DNA from 2 places in the Streptomyces sp. JK94 genome. Region 2 is predicted to be linked to the other one. Evidence: riboswitches for the same ligand, from Rfam matches in the RefSeq annotation. Region 2 holds a riboswitch; the other holds the start of a gene.
The links. A riboswitch is a leader RNA that binds a small molecule or an ion and turns the genes downstream of it on or off. The one in region 2 is predicted to bind cyclic di-AMP.
Positions count from the first base shown of each region.

Region 1: it holds a riboswitch for cyclic di-AMP, as region 2 does, so the genes downstream of both, ACVV2G_RS20585 (transglycosylase family protein) here and ACVV2G_RS06360 (C40 family peptidase) in region 2, are expected to answer to the same signal.

Region 1 is NZ_JBSICH010000022.1:3,808-9,651, forward strand. It holds gene eno (phosphopyruvate hydratase) at 1-416, opposite strand, end outside; gene ACVV2G_RS20585 (transglycosylase family protein) at 699-1,439, opposite strand; cyclic di-AMP (ydaO/yuaA leader) riboswitch at 1,443-1,609, opposite strand; gene ACVV2G_RS20590 (transglycosylase family protein) at 1,791-2,834, opposite strand; gene ACVV2G_RS20595 (cytochrome P450 family protein) at 2,977-4,284, opposite strand; gene ACVV2G_RS20600 (nucleoside triphosphate pyrophosphohydrolase) at 4,463-5,458, opposite strand; gene ACVV2G_RS20605 (SurA N-terminal domain-containing protein) at 5,732-5,844, opposite strand, start outside.
Region 2 is NZ_JBSICH010000006.1:332,126-337,969, forward strand. It holds gene pcrA (DNA helicase PcrA) at 1-1,881, opposite strand, end outside; cyclic di-AMP (ydaO/yuaA leader) riboswitch at 2,113-2,290, shown strand; gene ACVV2G_RS06360 (C40 family peptidase) at 2,298-3,512, shown strand; gene ACVV2G_RS06365 (tellurite resistance/C4-dicarboxylate transporter family protein) at 3,540-4,553, shown strand; gene ACVV2G_RS06370 (hypothetical protein) at 4,531-4,884, opposite strand; gene ACVV2G_RS06375 (C40 family peptidase) at 5,213-5,844, shown strand, end outside.

The DNA of each region.
Region 1 (5,844 bases), on a different contig from region 2:
GCGTTCGGGCCGCCCAGGTAGCGGAAGAGCGGCAGGTCGCTGGCCTCGGACGCGGCGTGCGCGACGGCGAGCGAGACGCCGAGGATGGCGTTGGCGCCGAGCGAGCCCTTGTTGTCGGTGGCGTCCAGGTCGAACATGGCCTGGTCGATCAGGCGCTGCTCGGTGGCGTCGTAGCCGACCAGCTCCGGGCCGATCTGCTCGATGACGGCCAGGACGGCCTTCTCGACGCCCTTGCCCAGGTAACGGCCCGGGTCGCCGTCACGGAGTTCGATGGCCTCGAACGCACCGGTGGAGGCACCGGACGGAACGGCGGCACGACCCGTGCTGCCGTCGTCGAGGCCGACCTCGACCTCGACCGTGGGGTTGCCTCGGGAGTCCAGGATTTCCCGGGCTACGACGACGTCGATGGACGGCACGAGCATCTCCTTCTTCCATGTGACGCTTCGGTGTGACGCGCGGGCCCACGGGACCGCGGCGGCTCTGCGGGACCGAGCCTAACCGGCTCCGGACGATCGGCCAGCCGATCGCCCACCCGATGGACAGAACCGAGAGTAAATTGTTTCCGAACGGAACAAAGACGTTTCCGGAAACACGTGCGGATCCGGGGCGGAACCCCGGGACGGGGTGGGGACGTGAAAATCCCGTCCCGGTGCGTACGGGGGAATACGCACCGGGACGGGAGCAAGGGGGGCCGCTGCCTACTTCAGGTGCAGCTGCTGGCCCGGGTAGATGAGGTCGGCCTCGTCGACGATGTCGTCGTTCAGCTCGAACAGCTCGGCCCAGCCGCCCTTGACGTCGTGCTCCGCGGCGATCGAGCTGAGGGTGTCGCCCTTGACGACCTTGTACTCGCCGTCGCCCTTCTCGACCTTCTTGCCGGTCGGGGTGGTGACGGTCTTCTTCTCGGCCGGCTTCTCGGCGGCCGGGCGCTCGTCGGAACGCGAGGCCTTCTGCTCGGTGGAGCGGTCGGCGGTGGAGCCGCTGCTCTGGCTCTGCGAGCTGCCGGAGCTGCCGGAGGACTGCGCGGAGCCGCCGCCCTGACTCCCGGTGGAGCCGCCGCCGGTGTACGCGGCGCTCGACAGGCCGGTGCCGCAGACCGGCCAGGCACCCTTGCCCTGGCCCGCGAGCACCTTCTCGGCGATCTCGATCTGCTGCGCCTTGCTGGCCTGGTCGGCGGTCGAGGCGTACTGCGTGCCGCCGTAGCCGGCCCAGGTGGAGGCGGAGAACTGCAGGCCGCCGTAGTAACCGTTGCCGGTGTTGATGGACCAGTTGCCGCCGGACTCGCACTGGGCGACGGCGTCCCACTCGGACGCGGTGGCGGCGGAGGCGTTGCCGGCCGCCATCAGCGGGGCGGCGACGGCGGCACCGGTGACACCGGCGACGGCGATGACACGGGTGGCCTTGGACGGGCGGCGGTGCTTGCCCTTGCCGGAAAACAGCATGGTTGATCCCCTCACCGACGCCTGCGAGGTGAGCTGTCGGGTTCGGGCCGGTTGAGTTGCCCGGCCGGGTTCCTCGCGGAACTCGGCTCCACCCCTAGCCGCTCCGGCTCAACTGCCCGGTGCGGCACTTACCTTGGGTCCCCCGCTCCTGCCTGCGGCGCTTGCGCGACGACTGTTCCCGGACGGCCGCTGGCAGGATTCGGCGTTGCGGCAGCCGGGGCCCGCGATGGCGAGCGATCACGACCGTAGACACGCGCGCCGCGGATTTTCAAAGACGATCACGACTTCTGAGACCTATATCTCACGTGATCCAAAACGGACATACGGCTCGAACCGTGACGCGAACTCCCCCTACTTTTCACCCGATTCGCCCCCGACCGTGAGCGTCTGACCGGGCAGGATGTGGTCCGGGTCGGCGCCGACGACCTCCTCGTTGCCGGTGTAGAGCGAGCGCCATCCGCCGTCGACCCCAAGGGAGTCGGCGATGCCCCAGAGACTGTCGCCGGACCGCACGGTGTAGGACCCGTCCACGACCTCTCGCGCCTCTCCCTCACCGCGCGAGGCGTGCCGCCCCGACGGGTCGGACGCACGCTCGTCCACCGGGTTCTCGTCGGCATTGCCGCCGCGGTGCTTGCCCGCGCCGGACTCATCGGTCTCGGCGAGGGGTGAAGAAGCGTCACTCTGCCCGACCTTGTCCACTTCATCACCCTTGGTGGTGGGTGCGGAAGAGCTGCCGGAATCCTGTGGACCGAGACCCGCCGCGGAGTCGGACGAACCGGACCCGGCCGACTCGCTCCGGTCGGCCGACGAGGCGCCGGAGGTGGACGAGGGCGAGGCGGACGGCGACAGTCCGGGCCGCGGCTCCGATGTCCCGGACGAGCCGTCCGACTCCGGGGAACCGGTCAAACCGGACGGATCAGACGGATCGGCCGACGCGGGCGCGGTGGGGGCCGAGGAGGCGTCCGCGCCCTCCGACGAGCCGTCACCCGTCGCACCCGTGCCGCCGTCCGCGGCCCCCGGGGCGTTCCCGATGCCCGCGAGCGGCGCGCAGGTCGGCCAGGCGGCGACGCCCTGGTCCGCGCGCAGCTTCTCGGCGACTCTTATCTGCTGGGAGCGACTGGCCTGGTCGGCGCTCGGCGCGTATTCCAGGCCGCCGTACCGCTCCCAGTCGTCCTGCGACAGCTGCAGGCCGCCGTAGTACCCGTTGCCGCTGTTCTGGCTCCACGCGCCGCCGGTCTCGCACTCGGCGACCCGGTCCCAGTTCGTCCCGTCGACCGCGTGCGCGCCGGTGGCGCCGAGGAGCGGGATCGCGATGGCGGAGCCCGTCACTCCAGCGGCGACGACCAGGGCGGGAGCCTGGCGGGGGCGGCGGTGACGACCGTTCCCGGAGAGCATGCGACGACCTTTCACGAGACAGCGGGGACCGCGCGGCGGTGAGGCTCAGGGCCACGCTGATCCGTGAACGTATAGGCAGATGATCGCTTGTCACAAGTTCATGCCGCGCAGATCACGTGAAGATCACAAAGGTGAGGGCGTGTCATGTTTGCGGAGGTGACGTACCGTTCCGTTCCTCCGGTGCGACCGGGGTGAACGACACGGGCAGGGTGCGCAGGCCCCGCATGATGAGCCCTCCGCGCCAGCGCAGTTCCGCCGGATCCGCGGCGAGGCTCAGGTCCGGGAGGCGGGTGAGGAGGGTGGCGAGCGCGGTCTGCCCCTCCAGCCGGGCGAGCGGGGCGCCCAGGCAGTAGTGGATGCCGTGGCCGTACCCGAGGTGCTGGCTGTCCCGGCGGGAGAGGTCGAGCGTGTTCGGGTCCGCGAACCGCTCCGGGTCCCGGTCGGCGGCGGCGAGGACGACGAGAACGGGGTCGCCCGCCGCGACGTCCTGCCCGCCGAGGGACAGCGGCCGGGTGGCGAAACGCCAGGTGGCCATCTCCACCGGACCGTCGTAGCGCAGGAGTTCCTCCACGCCGGTCTCCAGCAGGGCGTGCTCCCCGGCGGCGAGGGACGTCTGCAGGCGGCCCCGCTGCTCGGGGTGGGTGAGCAGGGCGTACATGCCGTTGCCGATGAGGTTCACGGTGGTCTCGAACCCTGCGAAGAGCAGGATGAAGGCCATGGCGGCGGCCTCGTTCTCGGTGAGGTGCTCGCCGTGGTCGGAGGCGCGGATGAGGCCGGAGATGAGGTCCTCACCGGGGCCGGCCTCGGGCGGCAGCGCCGCGCGCTTGCGGTGGATGAGGTCGGCGAGGTAGCTCCGCATCTTCTTCACCGACCGCGCGACCCCGCCCCGCGGTCCCCCACCGTGACGGATCATCATGCCCGCCCAGTCCCGGAAGTCGTCCTGGTCCTCCCGGGGTACGCCGAGCAGGTCGCAGATGGCGTGGATGGGGAGGGGAAAGGCGAAGTCGTGGATGAGGTCGGCGCTGCCGGTGCCGGCGAACCGGTCGACGAGTCCGTCGGCCAGCTCCTGCACGCGGGGCGCGAACTCGGCCACGCGGCGCGGGGTGAAGGCCCTGCTGACCAGCCGGCGCAGCCGGGTGTGGTCGGGCGGGTCGATGTTCAGCAGGTGGGTCATCAGCTCGGCCTTCCGCTCCCCCGGAATGCCGGTCTTGCCCTTGGCGTGCGCGGACTCGTCGTGGTGGGCCGGGTTCTTGGACAGCCGAGGGTCGGCGAGCGCCTGCTTGGCGTCGGCGTACCGGGTCACCAGCCAGGCCTCCACGCCGCTGGGCAGCCGCGTCCGGTGCACGGGCGCGTGCTCGCGCAGCCAGGCGTACGCGGGGTAGGGGTCGCTCGCGAACTCCCAGGTGAAAAGCTCGGGGGTGGGACAGTCGGGCGTGGAGTGGTCGGTCACCCCTCGACCGTATCCGGGGCGGCGGGGGCGGCCGGGGTGCAGGTGCCTCTTCTCCGGGGCTCGGGCGCCGGGGGGCCGTTTCCCGGGGCTCCGTTTCCCGGGGCTCCGTTTCCCGGGGCTCCTCCGGTGTTCCCTCCCCGGTGCTCCTTTCCTCCGCCGGTACCGGACGGCATCGGCCTCAGCCCTCGGCGCCCTCCGCCTCCCTGATCGCGTCCCGGTACGCCCGGGCCGCCGCTCTCAGGGCCGCTTCCGGGTCCGTGCCCTCGGCCTCGGCGCGGGCCGCCAGGGACAGCAGTTCGTAGCCGATGCCCTCGCCGGAGGGCAGGGGGACCGGGAGGCCTGCCGTGCGCACCCGGGAGGCGAGCTTCGCGGCGAAGGCGAGGCCGGGCTGGCCGAGCGGGACGCCCTCGGTGACCGAGGTGCGCTGCTTCTCGGCCGCCTTGGTGCGCAGCCAGTGCTCCCTGACCTCCTCCGGGGTGGAGGCCGTCTCGTCGCCGAACACGTGCGGGTGGCGGTGGATCAGCTTGGCGACGATGGTGCCGGCCACGTCGTCGACGGAGAACGGCGCGTCGGGGTCCTCCTCCGCGATGCGGGCGTGGAAGACGACCTGGAGGAGTACGTCGCCCAGTTCCTCGCGCAGTTCGTCGCGGTCGCCGTCCTCGATCGCCTCGACGAGTTCGTACGCCTCCTCGATGGCGTACTTGGCCAGGCCCCGGTGGGTGCGCCGGGACGACCACGGGCACTCCACGCGGATGCGGTCCATGACCTGTACGAGGTCGAGCAGGCGGGCGCCCGGGAGGTCGTAGGAGGCGGGGAGCAGTTCCAGGTCCGGCATGGAGACGCGGCCGGAGCCGGCGAGGCGGGCCAGCCCGTCGGTCAGCGCGGGATCGCCCTCACCGGTCGCCACGACCACCACCGTGTGGCCGCCGGCGCAGGTCGCGACCAGTTCCTCGGCGGTCGGGGCCGCCTCGTCGACCGGTATGCCCGCCTCGCGCAGATACGGGAGCTGGGGGTGCGTGCCGTCGGCGCACAGCACACGGTCGGCGGTGCGCAGGGCCTGCCAGGCGGGCCAGGACAGCAGGCCGGGGGCGACCCGGTGGCTGGTGGTGAGCAGGACGATGCGGCCGGGGTCGGGGGCGGTGCCGGGGGTGGCGTCGGCGCTGGTTGCGTTCACGATCAGAACGTAACGCACGCGGCGGACAACCCCCGGAGTTGCCCACAGGGGGGCCGGCCGGAGCGCAGCCGTCCACAGGCGCGGCGCACTGGCGGGGCGTTGTCCACAAGGGCCCGGACCACCGGTGGGACGTTGTCCACAGGGGCCCGGCTCACTGACAGCCCTCTGTCCGCGAGGGATGACGGGAGGCGGGGCACTGTCGGCAGAGGACCGAGGAGGGCGGGACGCTGCCCGCCGGGGGCCGGCCGGAGGCGGCGGCCCCCTGCGGGGCCTTTACGCCGTCTGCGGGGCCGGCGGTGCCGTGATCTCCCGCAGCCACGGCGTTTTCGTGTCGACGCGGCTGCTCTTCTGGACGTCCCAGTCGCCGTAGCGCGGATTGAGGTCGA
Region 2 (5,844 bases):
CTGGTCGGAGTCCGCGACCAGCGCCACCTTCTCCAGGAAGTCGGCCAGGGTCCCGGTCTCCTCGCCCTCGGCCCGCTCCTGCTCGAACTCCAGGGCGACGGCGGCGAGTTCCTGGAGGTTCTCGATCCGGGTCTCGTCCTGCGGGTCGGTGGAGGCCTGCAACTCGGCGAGGTACCCGGTGCGTTCGAGGATCGCCTCCAGGACGGTCGCCGGTCCGGCGCCGGACTCGACGATCGTACGGAGGTCCTCCATGAGGGCGTTGAACCGCTTGACGGCGTTCGCGGAGCGCGCGGCCATGCCGTACGCCTCGTCGACGCGTTTGAGTGCCTGCGGGAAGCTGATCCTCTCCCGCTGGGAGAGGGCGTCGATCATGGCCTCGGCGCGGTCGCCGATGCCCCGCTTGGGGACGTTGAGGATCCGCCGCAGCGGCACCGAGTCCTCGGGGTTGGCCAGCACCCGCAGGTAGGCCAGGACGTCCCGGACCTCCTTGCGCTCGTAGAAGCGGACGCCGCCGACGACCTTGTAGGGCAGGCCGACGCGGATGAAGACCTCCTCGAAGACGCGGGACTGGGCGTTGGTGCGGTAGAAGACGGCGACGTCGCCGGCCTTCGCCTCGCCCGCGTCCGTGAGGCGGTCTATCTCGTCGGCGACGAACTGGGCCTCGTCGTGCTCGGTGTCGGCGACGTAGCCGGTGATCCGCGCACCCTCGCCCTGGTTGGTCCACAGGTTCTTGGGACGGCGGGACTCGTTGCGCTCGATGACCGCGTTGGCGGCGCTGAGGATGGTCTGGGTGGAGCGGTAGTTCTGCTCCAGGAGGATCGTCGTGGCGTCCGGGTAGTCCTCCTCGAACTGGAGGATGTTGCGGATGGTGGCGCCGCGGAAGGCGTAGATCGACTGGTCGGCGTCGCCCACCACGCACAGCTCGGCGGGCGGGACCTCGGCCTCGGGCGGTACGTCGACGGGGTGCTCGGTGGTGCCGACCAGCTCGCGGACCAGGGAGTACTGGGCGTGGTTGGTGTCCTGGTACTCGTCGACCAGGACGTGCCGGAAGCGGCGGCGGTAGTGCTCGGCGACGTCCGGGAAGGCGCGGAGCAGGTTGACCGTCGTCATGATCAGGTCGTCGAAGTCGAGGGCGTTGGCCTCGCGCAGCCGCGACTGGTAGAGCGCGTACGCCTGGGCGAGCGTCTTCTCGAAGCCGTCGTTCGCCTGGGCGGCGAAGTCCTCCTCGTCGATCAGCTCGTTCTTCAGGTTCGAGATCTTGGCGCTGAAGGACTTCGGCGGGAACTTCTTCGGGTCGAGATCGAGGTCCCGGCAGACCAGGGCCATCAGGCGCTTGGAGTCGGCGGCGTCGTAGATCGAGAACGACGACGTGAAACCGAGCCTCTTCGACTCCCGGCGCAGGATGCGGACGCAGGCGCTGTGGAAGGTCATCACCCACATCGCGTTCGCGCGCGGGCCGACGAGCTGCTCGACGCGCTCCTTCATCTCGCCGGCGGCCTTGTTGGTGAAGGTGATCGCGAGGATCTGGCCGGGGTGGACGCTCCGCTCGGCCAGCAGGTGGGCGATGCGGTGGGTGAGGACGCGGGTCTTGCCGGACCCGGCGCCGGCCACGATGAGCAGTGGGGTGCCGGAGTGGACGACGGCGGCGCGCTGGTTCTCGTTCAGTCCCTCCAGGAGCGCGGCCGGGTCCAGGGCGGGGCGCGGGGCGCCGTCCCGGTAGTGGGTGTCGCGGTCCGGAGGCGTGTCGAACTTCCCGGCGAACAGATCGTGCGGCACCGCTTCCGGTGCGTGATCGTCCTCGGGCGGGGGCGGGGGCTCCTCCTCGTGACCGCGGGGGGTCTGGAGGCTCGCCAGGAAGCTGTCGTCAAAGAGGCTGCTCATCGCTCTCCGAGTCTAGGGCGCCCCACCGACAACCCGGCGCCACCCCGGAAAACGGCCGGTATCCCGGCTTCGGGCACGCCCTGCTGCGGGTCCTCGCACCAAGAGTGACGCCCGCACCGGAGGTCACGAAAATGTATCGGGCATATCACCCACCAACCTTCACAGCGGCCTCACGAGTTGGCTACGGTGCGGGCAGGCCGCACGGCCCCCTCCGGCGAACGTCGCCGGGCCGCGCGGCCTCCGCCGAGTCCGGCGTGCCCGCACGGCGCCCGGAGCCGGGGACCCAACCGAGCACCTTGGGGTGAATCGGCCGAACGCCCCCGACGGGGCGGACCCGCCGTAGGGCAACCCTTCCGAACCACCGCCCGAACCCGACAGCTAACCCGGTAGGCGGACGGTTGGAAGGAGTCGCCTCCTTGGCGTCGCACCGCAAGTCGCGTCCCACGGGTACGCGCGTCGCAGGCATACGGACCCCGGCCCTCGCCACGGCGGCCATCACCTCGGTGGCCCTGCTGTCCCAGACGGCCACCGCCGCCCCGTCGGACGACGGCAGGCCGAGCCTCGAAGAGGTCGAGAAGAAGGTCGACGACCTGTACCGCCAGGCGGGGTCGGCGACCGAGAAGTACAACGCGGCCAAGGAGAAGACGTCCAAGCAGCGCAAGCGCGTGGACACCCTCCTCGACGACGTCGCGAAGCGCACCCAGCGGCTCAACGAGGCGCGCGAGGAGCTGGGGTCCTTCGCCGCCGCCCAGTACCGCACGGGCTCCGCGATCCCGGAGACCGCGACCTTCCTGCTCGCGGACTCGCCGCAGGACTACGTCGACCGCGACCACCTGCTGGGCAGGCTCACCGACCGCCAGAAGGACGCGGTCGACGACTACGTCACCCAGCAGTCCGAGACGATGCAGAAGCGCCGCGAGGCCACCGAGAGCCTCGCGACGCTCACCGAGTCGCAGAACGACCTGCAGACGGCCAAGGCCACCGTCCAGCGGAAGCTCTCCACCGCGCGCGAGCTGCTGTCGGAGCTGACCGCCGAGGAGAAGGCCCGGCTCGCCGCGATCGAGAGGAAGAAGCAGGAGGAGGCCGCCCGCAAGGCCGCGGAGCTCGCGAGAGAGCAGGCCGAGGAGCGGGAACGGCAGGAACGGGCCGCCCAGCGGGAAAGCGGCACCGCCTCCGGTTCGTCGGGCTCCTCCGCCTCCGGCTCCTCCGGCTCGTCGGGGTCCTCCGGCGGCACCGGTACGTCGGATGCCACCCCGCCTGACGCCTCGTACGGCACCAAGGCCGAGAAGGCACTCGCCTTCGCCCGCGCCCAGATCGGCAAGCCGTACGTGTGGGGCGCCGCGGGCCCCGGCTCCTACGACTGCTCGGGCCTCACCCAGGCCGCCTGGAAGGCCGCGGACGTGACGCTGCCGCGTACCACCTACGACCAGGTGAACGCCGGCACGACCGTCCCGGTCTCCCAGGCGCAACCCGGCGACCTGGTCTTCTTCTACGACAACCTCGGCCACGTCGGCCTCTACATCGGCAACGGCATGATGATCCACGCCCCGAAGCCGGGCGCGTACGTCCGTGAGGAGTCGATCTTCTACGACGGCGAGTCGTCGGTCCACAGCGTGGTGCGCCCGGCCTGAGCCGCACGGCTCTCTAGCATCGGGCGCATGTCATCGGGCACCACCCCCCACCCTCTGCGCGCCTGGTGGGCGCAGCGTCCGCCGGCGGCCGGGGCCGCGGTGATGGCGACCGGCATCCTGTCGATCGGCCTGCACCTGACGGGCCACCAGCTCCTGTCCCGCGTCACCCTGGTCCTGGCCTGCGCGGCCTGGCTGACCCTGGCGGCGAACTTCGGCCACCTGCTGCTGGTCGAGCGCACGCGGTGGGTGACGCGGGCGGGGACGCCGGGCGCGCTCACCGCCGTCGCCGCGACGACCGTGCTCGGCACCCGCCTCTCCCTGCTCGGTTGGCCCGTCCCGGCGGCGGCCCTGCTGGTGCTGGCGGTACTGCTGTGGCCGGTTCTGCTGCTGGTGGTCGTACGGCGCCGGGGGCGCCGGATGCCGGGGGCGGTGTTCCTGGGCTGCGTGGCCACGGAGGGGCTCGCCGTGCTCGGCGCCACGCTCGCCGCCGCCACCTCGGCGCCCTGGCTGGCGTACGCGTCCCTGGTGCCGTTCTGGCTGGGGATCGTGCTGTACCTGATCGCGCTGTTCCGCTTCGACCTGCGGCAGGTGGCCCGGGGGAACGGGGACCACTGGCTGGCGGGCGGCGCGCTCGCCATCTCCGCGCTCGCCGGTGCCCAGCTGCTCGCGGCGGCCGGGACCGGCATGTACATGTGGAACGAGGACGACAGCGCCGTCCTGCACGACCTGACCGTCTTCCTGCTGGCCCTGGACCTGGCCTGGTACGCCGTGCTCCTCGCCGCCGAGATCGCCTGGCCCCGGGTCCGCTACGACGTGCGCCGCTGGTCGACCGCCTTTCCCCTCGGCATGACGGCGGCGGCGACCCTGTCCGTCGCCGCCGCCGTCGACGTCCCGTGGCTGGACGCCCCCGGTCGGGTGCTGCTGTGGATCGCGGTGGCCGCGTGGCTGGCGGTCGGGGCCGGGGCGGTCGTCCAGGCCCGGGCGGGGCTGCGGCCGGCGGGCGCGGACGGCGGGGAACTCAGGTCCACAGCACCGCGATGAAGACGTTCACGACGGTCAGCAGGCCCACCAGGCCGAACAGCGGTTTCTCCACCTTCTGGTCGTCGCGCTTCACGTAGACCAGGCCGAGGATCACGATCAGCACGGCGAGCTTCACGCCGATCTTGATGTTGTCGACGGAGTGGTCCTGGGCCTGGTGGAGACCGACCAGGGCCACTCCGGTCACCAGCATCGTCAGCGCCCCGTGCAGCATCGCCGGGATGAAGCGGGCCGTGCCCCGGCCCATCGCCTTCATCTGGGTCAGGAAGCCTCCGAGGAGCGCCGCGATACCGATGATGTGGAGACCGACGAAGAGGTGGATGAGTACGTCCATGAGGCCGGAGCCTAGCTACGGGCCCGGACACCCGCCGACACCGGACCGGCGGATGCGGGACGGGGCGGGGCCGTCCTCGCCGCACAGGCGCGCCGCATAACACCTCAGGCGCCTCCCCCGCCCCTGGAACGGCGTATCGGTCATCACTCTGCGTGAAGCAGACGGCCATGCGGGGGTTCCGCGGTCACGTAAGGCCATCGACTGGTCCGGTACCGACAGTTCCGCGCAACTCGGCGCCGTCGCTGCGCGCGCCCGCCTACCGTCCTCCCCGAGTGACCGGAACCGGCCGGCACGAGCGGATGACGAGTGCGGAAGGACGTGGGCTCCAGTGGCAGCGCACCGCAGGCCACGGCAGCAGCGCCCGGCGGGCGGCGGGGCGGCCCGCACGGCCGCCACGATCGCCCTGGCGGGCGCGGCCACCGCGACGGGCCTGGGCGGCGGGACCGGGCACGCCGATCCGCAGCCGGCACCGGCGCAGGTCAAGGCCAGGGTGGACGAGCTGTACCGGCAGGCGGAGGTCGCCACCGAGAAGTACAACGGCGTGCAGGAGAGGGCCGACGCCGCCGAGCGGCGCCTGGAGGATCTGCGGGACGAGGTCGCCCGCAAGGAGGACCGGCTGAACTCGGCGCGTGAGGCGCTGGGTTCGGTAGCCGCGGCCCAGTACCGCAGCGGCGGCCTCGACCCGGGTCTGCAACTCGCGCTCTCCGCCGACCCCGACCGGTATCTCGACGGCGCCGCCTTCGTCGCACGGGCGGGCAGCCGGCAGTCGGCCACCGTGGCCCTGGTGCGCGAGGAGCTGCGGGACGTGGAGCAGTTGCGCGCCGCCGCACGCGTCGAGGTGACCTCGCTGACGTCGCGGAGGGCCGAGCTGAAGCGTCACCGCGCGACCGTCACCGGCAAGCTGGAGGCGGCCCGCCGCCTGCTGTCCGGGCTGACGGCCGCGGAACGCGCCCGCCTCGG